DNA from 2 places in the Actinomadura sp. NPDC049753 genome. Region 1 is predicted to be linked to the other one. Evidence: predicted binding sites of a transcription regulator. Region 1 holds the regulator's gene; the other holds the start of a gene.
The links. The regulator HrcA, encoded in region 1, represses chaperone genes, less so after heat shock. The targets are predictions, from matches to a motif close to TTGGCACTCTCNNNNNGAGAGTGCCAA.
Positions count from the first base shown of each region.

Region 2: the regulator HrcA is predicted to act here: its motif matches at 4,049-4,075, upstream of groES (co-chaperone GroES).

Region 1 covers NZ_JBFARL010000009.1:10,377-17,572, forward strand. Annotated here, with positions in the region: gene AB0K37_RS04285 (16S rRNA (uracil(1498)-N(3))-methyltransferase) at 1-87, opposite strand, end outside; gene dnaJ (molecular chaperone DnaJ) at 194-1,327, opposite strand; gene hrcA (heat-inducible transcriptional repressor HrcA) at 1,328-2,338, opposite strand; gene AB0K37_RS04300 (DUF3097 domain-containing protein) at 2,543-3,355, shown strand; gene hemW (radical SAM family heme chaperone HemW) at 3,576-4,784, opposite strand; gene AB0K37_RS04310 (hypothetical protein) at 4,828-5,268, opposite strand; gene AB0K37_RS04315 (hypothetical protein) at 5,439-6,323, shown strand; gene AB0K37_RS04320 (hypothetical protein) at 6,449-7,196, shown strand, end outside.
Region 2 covers NZ_JBFARL010000005.1:419-7,614, reverse strand. Annotated here, with positions in the region: gene AB0K37_RS02455 (aminoglycoside phosphotransferase family protein) at 1-167, opposite strand, end outside; gene AB0K37_RS02450 (hypothetical protein) at 354-2,003, opposite strand; gene AB0K37_RS02445 (SAM-dependent methyltransferase) at 2,666-3,919, opposite strand; gene groES (co-chaperone GroES) at 4,197-4,508, shown strand; gene groL (chaperonin GroEL) at 4,594-6,222, shown strand; gene AB0K37_RS02430 (sigma-70 family RNA polymerase sigma factor) at 6,450-7,133, shown strand; partial or broken gene AB0K37_RS02425 (hypothetical protein) at 7,130-7,196, shown strand, end outside.

The DNA of each region.
Region 1 (7,196 bases):
CGCCGCGTGCCGGCCCTCGGGCCCGTCCAACAGGACGCGGTCGCGTTCCAGCTCGGCCGTCCCGGCGAGGAAGACCGGCGGGCTCATCCGAGCCGTCCGGGGGAACCGGGGCTCCGGCGGACGTCGCTCATCGCTGCCACCCTGCTCCTCAATCGCCGCGGCGGCCTTCCTCGTAGGCCGCCGCCACCGCGCTTCAGTGCTGGTTGAAGACGTCCTTGAGACGCGAGAACACGCCGCGCTGCCCGGGGGCGAACCTGCCGGGCGGGCGCTCCTCGCCGCGCAGCACCGCGAGCCGCCGCAGCAGCTCCTCCTGCTCCTCGTCGAGCTTGTTCGGCGTCTCCACGTTGACGTGGATCATCAGATCGCCGCGGCCGCTCTCGTTGAGGTGCCGGACGCCCCGGTTGTAGAGCGTGATGACCTGCCCCGACTGCGTGCCGGGCTTGATGTCGACGCTCTCGGCGGCGTCCAGCGTCTCGATCGTGACGCTGGTCCCGAGCGCCGCCGCCGTCATCGGGATCTCGACCGTGCAGTGCAGGTCGTCGCCCTCCCGCTCGAAGATCGGGTGCGGCTTCTCCACGATCTCCAGGAACAGGTCTCCGGGCGGGCCGCCGCCCGGGCCGATCTCGCCCTCGCCGGCGAGCTGGATGTGGATGCCGTTCTCCACGCCGGCCGGGATCTTGACCTTGACGGTGCGCCGCGTGCGGACCCGGCCGTCGCCGGAGCACTCGGTGCACGGGTTGCGGATCACCGAGCCGAAGCCGCCGCACGCCGGGCACGGCCGGGCCGTCATGACCTGGCCGAGGAACGAGCGCTGGACCTGCTGCACCTCTCCACGGCCGTGGCACGTCTCACACGTCTCCGGGTGGGTGCCGGGCGCGCAGCCCGACCCCTCGCAGGTCGTGCAGGCGACCGCCGTGTCGATGGACAGCTCGCGGGTGGTGCCGAACGCGGTCTCGGCGAGGTCGAGCTCGACCCGCAGCGTCGCGTTGCGGCCGCGCCGGGCGCGCGACCGCGGACCCCGCGAGGTCGCGGTGCCGAAGAAGGCGTCCATGATGTCGCTGAACGGGAACCCGGCGCCGCCGAACCCGCCGGCCCCGGCCCCGCCCGCGGACGCGAACGGGTCCGCGCCGAGGTCGTACATCTCGCGCTTCTTGGGGTCGGAGAGCACCTCGTAGGCCTGGGTGATCTCCTTGAACCGCTCCTGGGTCTCCGGATCCGGGTTGACGTCCGGGTGGAGTTCCCGCGCGAGCCGGCGGTAGGCCTTCTTGACCTCGTCGGCGCTGGCGTCCCGCCGGACGCCCAGGGTCGCGTAGTAGTCGTTCGCCACTTACGACCCCGCCAGGATCTGTCCCACGTAGCGTGCCACTGCCCGTACCGCTCCCATCGTGCTGGGGTAATCCATGCGTGTCGGCCCGAGCACTCCCAGCCGGGCCAGAGTGAGGTCGCCCACCCCGTAGTCGGCGGCGACGACCGAGGTCGACTTGAGCCCCAGGTCGGGGTTCTCGGTGCCGATCCGCACCGTAACTGTAGAGGAGTCGCCGGTCTCGCCGAGCAGCCGCATGAGGACCACCTGCTCCTCCAGCGCCACCAGCACCTCCCGCAGGCTCTGCGAGAAGTCCACGGCGGCGAGGTTGGCCGCCCCGGCGAAAACGATCTTCTCCTCGTGCTTCTCGACGAGCGTCTCCAGCAGGACCGACAGGACCGCCGCCGCCACCGGCCGCTCCTCCGGGCCCACCTTGTCGGGCAGGTCCGCCACGGCCGCAGGGACCTCGCCGAAGCCGAGCCCGTCCAGGCACGTGTTGAGCAACGCCCGCAGGTGGCCGATCGATTCCTCGGAGATCTGCCCGGTCTCGATGACGCGCTGCTCGACCCGGCCGGTGTTGGTGATCAGGACGAGCAGCAGCCGCCCCTCCGCCACCGGGACCAGCTCCACGTGCCGGACCGCCGAGCGGGTCAGCGACGGGTACTGCACCACCGCGACCTGCCGGGTCAGCTGCGCGAGCAGCCGCACCGTCCGGCCGACGACGTCGTCGAGGTCGTAGGCCCCCGACAGGAACGTCTCGATCGCGCGGCGCTCGGCGACCGACAGCGGCTTGATCGTGGACAGCCGGTCGACGAACAGCCGGTAGCCCTTGTCGGTGGGGACGCGCCCGGCGCTGGTGTGGGGCTGGGCGATGTAGCCCTGCTCCTCCAGCACCGCCATGTCGTTGCGGATGGTCGCGGGCGACACCCCGAGGTTGTGCCGGTCGGCCAGCGCCTTGGATCCCACCGGCTCGTTGGTGGAGACGTAGTCCTCGACGATGGCGCGCAGGACCGCTAGTTTCCGGTCGTCCAGCACGATGTCACCTCCTTCGTCCGGCCGGTCCGTGCCACTGGCACTCCTTGCTTTCGAGTGCCAAGTCTACGGCCCGGACGGCTCGACTGGAGCGCCCCCGCACTCTCCGCATGGCTGCGTGATCCTATCCGGCCGGGAAACCGGCGCCACGCCGAAGAACGCGGGGCGGCGCCGCGGGAGCGTCCCGCCCGGTTAATGTGCGGATCTGTGCGGAGTAAGAACTACGGAAACGACGTGCTGGGCGGCGACTGGCGCAGGCCCCGCAAGGGCCAGATCCCGGAGGTGCCCGCCGAGCCCGGCCTGGTCGCCGAGGATCCCGACAGCGGTTTCTGCGGCGCCGTGGTCGGCTGCGACAAGTTCGGCGTCACCCTGGAGGACCGGTTCGGCAAGCGCCGGGTGTTCCCGCTGACCAGGTCCGGGTTCCTCATCGACGGGAAACCGGTCACCCTCGTGCGGCCGGCCGCCGCGCCCGCGGGCCCGGCCCGGTCGGCCTCGGGGTCGATCGCCGTCCGGGGCCTGCGGGCGCAGGTCGCCAAGGAGAGCCGCATCTACGTGGAGGGCCTCCACGACGCCGAGCTGGTCGAGAAGATCTGGGGCCACGACCTGCGCGTCGAGGGCGTCGTCGTCGAGTACCTCGAAGGCGTCGACGACCTGCCCGCCATCGTCGAGGAGTTCGCCCCCGAGGAGGGACGGCGCCTCGGCGTCCTGGTCGACCACCTCGTGGAGGGGTCCAAGGAGTCGCGGATCGCCGCCCGGGTCACCTCGCCGCACGTCCTCGTCACCGGCCACCCGTTCATCGACATCTGGGAGGCCGTCAAGCCCGCGGCCGTCGGCATCCGCGCCTGGCCCCGCATCCCCCGCGGCGTCCCCTGGAAGGAAGGCGTGATCGCCGAACTCGGCTGGGGCGACGACACGGGCGCCGCCTGGAAACGCATCCTCGGCTCGGTGAACGCCTACACCGACCTGGAGCCCGCCCTCCTCGGCCGCGTGGAGGAACTCATCGACTTCGTGACTGGCTAGCCCAGGGGGGCGACCCCCTGGAACCCCCGTTGCGAGCCGGGCGATCCTCCCGCCACGGTGCTTGGTTTCCGTGCCCGTGCGGGTTCGTGACGTGTCGCTCCGGCCGCCCGACCCGTGCCCCGGCTCAGCTCAACTCCGAGAGCGTCATGATGTGGCACATCCAAGAGGGATGGAGCGCCTTTCACCCCTCGGCGCGTGGCGTGGTTCCGGTCGGCGCTGGTCAGGTGAGGGCTCGGACTACCGCGTCGGCCAGGAGGCGGCCCTTGAGGGTGAGGACTGCTCGGCCCTGCTCGTAGGGGGCGGGTTCGACCAGGCCGTCGGCTATCGCTCTGCGGGCGGCGCCGTCGTCCAGGAGATGGGCGGGGCAGCCCTGGGCGAGGCGCAGTTCGAGCATGACGCGTTCGATGTGCCGGTCGTCGTCGGTGAGGATCTCTCTGGCGTGGGCGGGGGTGGTGCCCTCGGCGAGGCGGGCGGCGTAGGCGGCGGGGTGCTTGACGTTCCACCAGCGGGTGCCGCCCACGTGGCTGTGGGCTCCTGGGCCGACGCCCCACCAGTCGGCGCCCGTCCAGTAGAGCATGTTGTGCCGGCACGCGGCGCGGGGGTCGGCGGCCCAGTTGGAGATCTCGTACCAGTGCAGGCCGTGGCCGCTGAGCAGCTCGTCGGCGATCAGGTAGCGGTCGGCCATGGCGTCGTCGTCGGGGGCGGTCAGCTCGCCGCGCCTCACCTGCGCCGCCAGCCGGGTGCCCTCCTCGACGATGAGGGCGTAGGCGGACACATGGTCGGGCTCGGCCGCCAGGGCCGCCTCCAGGGAGCCCCTCCAGTCGTCGTCGGTCTCCCCTGGCGTTCCGTAGATGAGGTCGAGGTTGATGTGCTCGAACCCCGCCTTGCGCGTCCACTCGACGACCTGCGGGACGCGTCCGGGCGTGTGCGCGCGTTCCAGGACGGCCAGGACGTGCTCGCGCGCGCTCTGCATGCCGTAGGAGACGCGCGTGAAGCCGGCTTCGCGGAGTCCGGCGATGTACGCCTCGTCCACCGACTCCGGATTGGCCTCGGTGGTGACCTCCGCGCCCGGGGCGAGCCCGAACTCGGCGTCGATGGCGGAAAGGACGCGGCCCAGGTCGTCCGGCGGGAGAAGGGTCGGTGTGCCGCCGCCCACGAAGACGGTCTCCACGGGCAGGTCCACGTCCCCCAGCACTCGCCGGGCCATGCGGACCTCGCGGATCGCGGTGTCGGCGTAGGAGTCGCGGCTCGCCCCTGGGCCCAGCTCCGTCGCCGTGTAGGTGTTGAAGTCGCAGTACCCGCACCGGGTCACGCAGAAGGGCACATGCACGTAGAACGCGAACGGGCGCTTTCCGAGGCCGTCCAGGGCATTGCCGGGCAGCGCACCGTCGGCCGGTACGGGATCGCCATCAGGAAGCGTCGAGGGCACCTTCCAAGTCTGCCCCGCTCCGCGGCCTGCTTCGACCGGGCGGTCAGGCGTCCCCGAGCTTGTCGCGGAGCCAGTCGGGGATGTGCTCGGCCGCGCGGGGGAAGCGGTCGAGGTCCTGGACGTACGCGGACGGGGCCAGCGGCGGGGTGAAGTCGGGCTCGCCGTCGTAGTCGAACTCGGCGCTGAAGTGGCCGGAGCGCTCGACCTGGAGGCGCGCGGTGAACCAGGCGCCCTTGTCGGCCCGGTACATGACGCGGCGCAGTTCGTCCATCTTCCCGACGGCCTGGCCCGGGGGCAGGGCCGTGCGGCGCCCGCCGCCCGGACCTTCGACCTCGAAGGAGGCGCTGTCGATGCCGACCGTCGCGCGGAACTCGAAGTCGAGCCGCTGCCAGCCCGCGGGGGCGGCCGAACGCAGCGCGCGCACGGCGCCGTTCACCGTCTCCCGCTCCTTCTCGGAACGCAGAACCTGGTCGGGGTGGGTCACGCTGCCTCCGCGAGGTCGGCCGGGTTCGGTTGATCAAGGCGCCGTACCCGTCCGACCGTACCGCCATCGGCGCCCATGCCAAGCAGCCGCCGCCGTGTCGCGGCCGACCGGCGCGACTTGCGCCGCCGACCGCCTGAGGAGCCGCAACGAATACGGATAAGGTCGTCGGGATGCGAAATGAGGGTGCGACCGGCCGGGGACGCGTTCCCGCCCGGGTGCTGCTGCGCGGCGAGCCGGACGGCTGGCACTGGGTGCTGGTGGACGACGCGGGCGCCGAGCGGCGCTCGGACTTCGCCGGCGCGGGGACGCGCTGGTCCCCGCGCGGCCGCTCCGACCCGGAACCGGCGTGGTGGCGCCGCAGGCTCGCCGAGACGGCCGACGGCCTGCGGGAGGCGGTCGCCGAGCGGCTGACCGACGCGACGTTCCGCGAGTTCGGCACCGAGGCCGCGGTCACCTGGTTCGCCGTGGCCGAGCCCGTCGAGTGGGAGGGCATCGTCACCCTCCGGGAGGCCGATCCGGCGCGGTTCCCCGGCCGCGTGCCGCCGTTCGTGGTCACGCTGGAGCCGGGGCGCGGGGCGCTGCTGCCGGACGCGAGCCTGCTGTTCTCCACCCGCGCCGCGGACGCCTGGACGACCCTCGCCGCGATCGCCGAGCGCTGCGGCACCCTCCCGCCGAAGTCGTCGTTCCTGTGCGGGTGGGCCGGGCACCGCAGCGTCCGGGTGGGCCGCGGGACGCTGGCGCTGTCCACCGGACGGGGCGAGGACGGCGTCGAGCGGCTCGCGCAGATCTGCGGGACGCGGGCGCCCGGCTGGAGCGGCAACCCCGAGATGCGGTTCCGGCTCGACGGCGTCGACCTGCTCGACGAGCCCGCCGGCGACGTCGTCGCGCTGCTGCGGGAGCTCGGCCACGAGATCGTCCGGCGCGGCCGCTCCGTCCGGCTGGCGGCCTGCGGGCTCACCCTCCACGCGCCCGACGGGGCGGACGAGGCGGAGCGGTTCACCGGCGTGTCCCTGGGAGTGCCCGCGGGGCTGTCGCCGCTGTGGGCCGGTTCCTGACGCGCGCGACTCCCCGGCGCACACGGAGCCGTCACCCACGGGGGACCTCGCCGTCACCGGAACGCAACCGCGGCCGCCTAGGTTCCCCGATCATGAGAAGCCGCGCGCGCCATGCAGTGCTCGCCGTGACCGGCGCAGCCCTCGCCGGCGCTCCCCTCGCCCTCACCGCCGCCCCCGCCCACGCCGCCGGGCCGCCCGGCACGATCAACGTCCACCGCGGCGGCCCCGCCCGGTCGCTGCCGTTCACCGCCCGCCGGGACGGGGAGGCGGTGATCTCCTTCACCGCGTCCGCCCCGGGCGTCTCCTGGGTCCGCGAGGGCGCCGAGTCGGCCGTCGTGTCGATCGCCGTCGACGGGCGCCATGTGACCGACCTCGTCGTCCCCTCGTCCGACACGGTCCCCCGCAGCCTCGGGCTCGGGCACGTCGGGAAGGGGCGCCACAAGGTGACGCTGCGGTTCGCCAAGGGCAGCGCGCCCGCCGCACGGCGCGTCACGCTCCGGCGGCCCGCGGTCGGCATGCCGGAGGCGGAGGCCCTCGCCCTGCGCCACGCGCCCATCGTCGTCGGGCGGACCGGCTGGCCGTTCGGCGACCCCTACCAGAACGCGACCACCGACACCCCCCTTCTCGCGTGGCACGAGACCCGTCCCGCCGCCGTCCCCGGCCACAAGATCATCGAGTACTCGGTGGTGTGGAGCAACGAGGACGGCGGCACCGACACGCCCGCGCTGATGGCCCGCTGGGGCCGGACGACCGACATCGAGTGGGTCTACCGGGTCGAGGTCGACGCGTCCGGCCGGCGCGTGGACGGCACCGCCGTCTACCAGGCACCGATGCACCTGACCCTGAAGTTCACGGGCCGCTACGAAGGCGACC
Region 2 (7,196 bases), on a different contig from region 1:
TCGACGAGGAGGGCGTGGTTGGCGTGGGCGGAGCCGCCGGCGAGGGGCCGCACCATGCGGACCTCGGCGCCCTTGCCGAGGCATTCCTCCACCCATCGCAGGGTGGTGTGCCCGGGCGGGACGCCGGTCGGCAGGCAGGGAGCCGGTAGGTGGGTCACCTGATCCATGAAAACGGATTCCGAAGGGTATTGGGAGTGGTTTTGCGAAGACGGAAAGTAACAAAACGCACGTCATCGGGGTGACATGAAAGAAGCATCTTCGGTCGTCCCGGGGGTTCGCGGGACGAATGCCGCGAATACCGGGAGGTATCAGGATGCCGGGTGGGGCCCGCGCCGGCCCCACCCGGACGCTCGTCAGTCCTTGGTCTCGCGGCGGGGACGCAGCAGCGCCTCGGCGAGCGCGAGCATGGTCTCCTCCAGGGTGGACAGCCGCTTCAGCACGTCCTCGTGCACCGCGTTGACCTGCTTGGACACATCGTCGTGGACGCCGTCCATCTTCCGGCCGACCTCGTCCTCGACATGGGAGAAGCGCTTGGCGAAATCCGCCTGCGCCGCGTCGGCGCGCCGCGCGGCCTCGTCCTGCATGCTCTCCACCCGCCTCGCGAATTCGGCCTGGACGCCGCCGACCTGCCGCGCGACGTCCTCCTGCATGGTCCCGACCTGCTTGGCGACGTCGTCGTGGATGCTCCCGACCTGCCGCGTGACGTCCTGGTGGATGTCGCCGATCCGCTTGCCGAAGTCGTGGTGGACGCCGCTGACCTGCCGCGACATCTCGCTGTGCACGGACTCGACCTGCTTGGCGACGTCGGCGTGCACCGACTCGACGCGGCGGGAGACGATGTCGACCTGCGCGGTGAACTCCTCCAGCGCGCTGTCGACCCGCTTGGTGACCTCCTCGTGGATGTTCTCGATGCGCTTGCGGACGTCGTCGTGCACGTCCTCGAACCTGCGGGAGAACTCGTCCATGCGCTTGGCGACGTCGCTGTAGGCGGTCTCGGCGATCTGCGACATGGTGGCCTTGACCTCGTCGCGGTCGGGCCGGGCGCGCAGCTCCTCGATCAGCGGGTCGACGGCCTCGGCGAGGTGCTTCTCCAGCGCGTCGAACCGGTCGCCGTACTCGGCCGCCGGGCGCCGCGCGATCTCGGCCAGCAGCCGGTGCACCTCGGCGATCTCCAGCGTGGCGGGCAGCCGGTTGATCCGCTCGCCGAGCCCGTCGAGGCGCCCGTCGACGCTCTCGAACCGGCCGTCCAGCCCGCCCAGCTTGCCCGAGACCCCTTCGAGGCGCCCGTCGACGCCGTCCAGCCGCCCGTCGAGCCCGTCGAGGCGGCCGCCGACGCCCTCGACCCGGCCGTTGACCGCCTCAAGGCCCTGCTCCATCCGCTCGGCCATCTCGCCGAGCGCCTGGTCGACCCGTGACGTGACCCCGTTGACCGAGTGTTCGAGCCGCTCGGACCGGTGGCCGAGCTCCGCGAGCGACTTGTCGAGCCGGTTGAAGCGGACGGACGCGGCCTCCATGCTGCCCTGGAGCTTGTCCAGCCGCTTGGTCATCTCGTCCATGCGCTGCGACGCCTGCTGGGTGGCGTCGGTGATCTGCTGCGCGGAGTCGAGGACGGCCTGGATGCGGGTCAGGCCCTCGTCGACGTTCTCGGCCACCACGCCGACGTCGGCCCACAGCGCGGGCAGCTCGGCGACGGGCTTGACCCGCTCGCCGAACGCCTCGATGTGCTCGGCCAGGCCCTCGGCCCATTCAGGGGGCTTTCCGGACAGGTCGTCGACCTGCCCGCGGACGCTCTCGATCTGTCCGGTCAGCCCGCTGAGCTCGCGCTCCCGGACCTCGCGGAGAAGCCACTCCATGCCTTCCAGGCGCTGGCGGATCTCGTCGAGGACCTGACCCTGTGAGCGCTGTTCGTAGACGTGGTCCTGCGCCGCACGGGCGAGCAACTCCCGCATCCGATCCGAGACCGGTTGACCCCCCGTCTGCAGGAAGTTGTGATTCGTTTCCACCCGATGCTCCTTCGTGTGCCGGCGCGACGAAATGACGCACGGCAAATGAATCTCTGGAGTGGCCACTGTAGTGCGTGTAGAGCGCGGCTAAAACGGGTAGCAGAGAAGATTGCGAGTTCTGCGGAATGCGCCTGTTATCCGACTAGACGGGATAGCGAGATATCGCCGAATGCGCGGCGGGGTTTCCGTTTCACGCTTATTGCCCTTGTTGGGGGGATAGGTGGCGTGGACGGTGGCGGGCGGTGCGGGACGGGTCCGGCGTTCCGGGTGCCGTTCTGTCCGTACATCTCGTCCAACATCGGCAGTTCCCGAACCTCGGGGACGGCCACACCGGCCCGACGCGCGCGCGTCGCGCGTGATGCCGAGGGGCGGGTTCGGGCCCTTTTCGGGAGGGCTTTAGGGGGACGGGCGTCCCGGCCGGTGAACCTGCCTTGGTGTTATCGCGCCGGTTGATCTCGGCGAGCCGATTCCCGCGCCGCGCCGTGCCCTTGCCGGGCGGCCGCAATCCCTGGTGCGCGCAATGCCGGAAAGCGTCGATGATTTGCACCGCCATGGCGCGTCGCCCGGTCCCCCTTGGCGTTGCGCCGCCGAGTGGGAGATCTTTGGGCAGGGTTGCCGGGCGGAGCCCGCCCCGGGCGGGTCAGGCCCCGGCGACCGGCCGGTCAGGCCGCTGGGACGGGGTGCGTCAGCAGGGCGACGGGATCGCGCCCCACGCGCGTCACCACGAGGGTCAGCTCCTTGGCGCCGCGTCCCGCGCGGCGCCCCCCGAAGCCGAGGTCGCGGCGGAGCCGGTCGACGTCGACGGCGGAACCCCGCTTCTTGACGGTCAGCACGCCGATCTCGCGGCGGCGCAGCTCGGCACGCAGCCGCTTCACGGAGAACGGCAGCACGTCCTCTACCTCGTAGGCGGAGGCGAAGGGCGTCGGGCGCAGCTCGTCGGAGGTGACGTACGCGATGTGGGGGTCCGCCAAGCCGCCGCCGACCAGGTCCGCGACTTCGCCGACCAGATGGGCCCGGATCACGGCGCCGTCAGGCTCGTACAGGTAACGGCCCCACGCGCGTACGTCCGGGTCGTCCAGCCGCTGGGGAGTCAGGGTCCACACCTGAGGCTCTGCTTTCGTGTGAGGCTCTGTTCCCGAGAGATGGGTGTCGGACGCGAGGAGAGTGGCCCGCCGACCCACCTCCCCGGCCAGCCCGCCCAGCCAGAGGGCTGCTTCCTTGACCTCACCCCCGACCGAGACCCACTCGGCCTCTGCGTCGTCCGGTACGGCCTCATGCGGAATGCCAGGCGCGACCTTCACGCAGGCCGCGGGCACCTGGCCGGCCATGGCCAGGACGACGTCGAGCGGCGGCTCATACGAACGGGGATCGAAGACGCGGCCCCGCGCCGTGCGCCGTCCAGGATCGGCGAAGACCGCGTCGAACCCGGCCGGGTCCTCCTCGGTGGCGTCCCCGACCCGGACGGAGGCGAGATCGTCCAGCCCGAAGGCGGCCACGTTGGCGCGGGCCACCTCGGCGGTCAGCGGGTCCAGTTCCACGCCGTCCCCGGCCAGGCCCGCGCGCGCTCGGGCGATGAGGTCGGCGCCTATCCCGCATCCCAGCTCCAGCACGCGCGCGCCGGGCAGCCGGTCCGCGAACCTTCCGGCGCGGTAGGCCGCCACGCTCGCGCGCGTCGACTGCTCAAGCCCCGCCTGCGTGAAGTACATGCGGTCGGCGTCCGCCCCGAACTTTGCCCGCGCCCTCCTCCGCAACCGGACCTGCGTCAGCGCGGCGGCCACGAGCGGAGGATCGTGCCGCTCCCGCAGCCGCGACGCCGTGGCGAGCAGACCGTCCTCGCTCACGTCCGCCTCGGCCGTCTCCCTGAGGAGCGCCTGGCCGGAGGGGGTGCTCAGGGCCCGGAACGACGCGATGTCCATAGGGTGGAAGTTAGCGGCCGAGCCGGACGGCGGAGACCGGACCGCGGCCGCGGGTGAACGTCCGGGGACGGCCGCCGGGCGGGTTCGTGTCCGTGTTGACGGGGTAACGGGCACGGAATAGTCTCACGACTGGCACTCTCAAGGGTAGAGTGCCAAATACAGCGACGAAGGTCGGTCTGGCACCCGCGACGGCAGGCCGGTCCAGGGTCGCCTCTTCTGTCACATGTGCTGGTCGGTCATCCGTGGCCGGCCGAGGACCAATCGAAGGGGAGGTCAGATCGTGACGACCGCCACCAAGGTTGTTCTCAAGCCGCTTGAGGACCGCATCGTCGTCCAGCCGCTTGAGGCCGAGACCACCACCGCGTCGGGCCTGGTGATTCCGGACACCGCCAAGGAGAAGCCCCAGGAGGGCACCGTCCTTGCCGTTGGCCCGGGTCGCGTCGACGACAAGGGCGAGCGCGTCCCCGTCGACGTCAAGGTCGGCGAGGTCGTGCTCTACAGCAAGTACGGCGGCACCGAGGTCAAGTACAACGGCGAGGAGTACCTCGTCCTCTCGGCCCGCGACGTGCTCGCGGTCATCGAGAAGTAATCACCGAGACGTGATGCACCCGCCCCGGTCGGCGCCGCCTTCGGGCGGCCCGCCGGGGCGGATCGCGTGAAAGAGGAGTATCCGCATGGCGAAGATCCTGGAGTTCGAGGAGGACGCTCGCCGGGCTCTTGAGCGCGGCGTCAACGCTCTCGCGGACGCCGTCAAGGTGACGATCGGCCCGCGCGGCCGCAACGTCGTCATCGACAAGAAGTTCGGCGCGCCGACGATCACCAACGACGGCGTCACCATCGCCCGCGAGGTGGAGCTGGAGGACCCCTACGAGAACCTCGGGGCCCAGCTCGCCAAGGAAGTGGCGACCAAGACCAACGACATCGCGGGCGACGGCACCACCACGGCGACCGTCCTCGCGCAGGCGCTGGTCCGCGAGGGGATCCGCAACGTGGCGGCCGGCGCCTCGCCGCTCGCCCTCAAGCGGGGCATCGACACGGCCGCCCAGTACGTCTCCGACCAGCTGCTGAAGTCGGCCCGCGAGGTCGAGGAGAAGGGCGAGATCGCGCACGTCGCGACCATCTCCGCGCAGGACCCGCAGATCGGCGAGCTGATCGCCGAGGCGTTCGAGAAGGTCGGCAAGGACGGCGTCATCACCGTCGAGGAGGCCCACACGATGGGCCTCGAGCTGGAGTTCACCGAGGGCCTCCAGTTCGACAAGGGCTACCTGTCGCCGCACATGGTCACCGACCACGAGCGCATGGAGGCCGTCCTGGAGGACGCCTACGTGCTGATCGTGGACGGCAAGATCTCCAACGTGCAGGAGTTCCTGCCGCTGGCCGAGAAGGTCGCCCAGACCAAGAAGCCGCTGCTCGTGGTGGCCGAGGACGTCGAGGGCGAGGCGCTGGCGCTGCTCGTCGCCAACAAGATCCGCGGCACCTTCCTGTCCGTCGCGGTCAAGGCGCCCGGCTTCGGCGACCGCCGCAAGGCGATGCTCGGCGACATGGCCACCCTGACCGGCGGCCAGGTCGTCAGCGAGGCGATCGGCCTCAAGCTCGACTCGATCGGGCTGGAGGACCTCGGCCGCGCCCGCCGGATCACCGTCACCAAGGACGCCACCACCATCGTCGACGGCGAGGGCTCGGCGGACGAGGTCACCGCCCGGATCAACCAGATCAAGGTGGAGATCGAGAACAGCGACTCCGACTGGGACCGCGAGAAGCTGCAGGAGCGCCTGGCCAAGCTGGCCGGCGGCGTCTGCGTGCTGCGCGTCGGCGCCGCCACCGAGGTGGAGCTGAAGGAGAAGAAGCACCGCCTGGAGGACGCCATCTCGGCGACCCGAGCGGCGATCGAGGAGGGCATCGTCTCCGGCGGCGGCAGCGCCCTGGTGCACGTCGCCAAGGAGGGCTTCGGCGCCCTCGGCCTGTCCGGCGACGAGGCGACCGGCGCCGAGGCGGTCCGCCGCGCGCTGCTCGAGCCGCTGCGCTGGATCTCCGAGAACGCCGGCCAGGAGGGCTACGTCGTCGTCTCCAAGGTGGAGGCGCTGCAGGCCGGGCACGGCTACAACGCCGCCACCGGCGAGTACGGCGACCTCATCGCCCAGGGCGTCATCGACCCGGTGAAGGTCACCCGCTCGGCGGTCACCAACGCCGCCTCCATCGCGGGCATGCTCCTCACCACCGAGGCGCTCGTGGTCGACAAGCCGGAGGAGGCCGACGAGGCCGCCGGCGGCGGCCACGGCCACGGTCACGGCCACGGCCACTGAGATCGGCCGACCGGCGGGCTCGTCCCGTCCGGGAAGCAGTAGGCGAGACCCCCGTCCGTCCGGGCGGGGGTCTCGCCGCGTCGCGGCCGAGTGGCCGTCCCGCCCGCCACGCCCGGCAGCACGATGACCACGACGCGTAATAACTCCAGGTTCGCTCCCGCACTGTGACCATTCCGTTGTAGAGGACAGTGGAGACACGCCCGGGGGTGCTGGGCATCATGCTTGACGTGACCGAGGGATGCTTCGCCGGGACCATGACCGCGCGCGCTGCCGACCCCTCGAACGGGCCCGCCCCTCCCGCCCCCCGCGACACCGCCCGTTCGGCGCGGGCGCTGCGCGCCGCGGACGCGGGCGACGGCGACCTCAGGGAGCTGACCCATCTCGCCGTGCAGGGCGACCCGGGCGCCATCGAGGTCCTCATCGCCGAGGTGCGGCCCATGATCGTCAGGTACTGCCGGGCCCGGCTCGGCCGGGTCTCCGGGCAGTACCACATCGCCGACGACGTGGCGCAGGAGGTCTGCATCGCCGTCCTGTCGGCCCTGCCCCGCTACCGGGACATGGGCCGGCCGTTCGCGTCCTTCGTCTTCGGCATCGCCGCGCACAAGATCGCGGACGCGCTGCGCAGCGCGGTCCGCGCCGCCGTGCCCACCGAGGACCTGCCGGACGGTCCGGACGACCGCCCGGGCCCCGAGGAGACGGTGGTCCGCTACATCGAGGCGCAGCGCGCCCGCGACCTGCTCACCCGGCTGCCCGAGCACCAGCGCGAGCTGGTGCTGCTGCGGGTCGTCGCGGGCCTGTCGGCGGAGGAGACCGGTAATGTGCTGGGCATGTCCGCGGGGGCGGTACGGGTCGCGCAGCACCGGGCCCTGGCCCGGCTGCGTGCGATGGCCAGAGAGGAGTCGATCGCTTGACGGAGCGCGGCCCCCTCACCGGCCTGCGGGGCGCCCCGGATCCGGACGACCCCGCCCACCGCG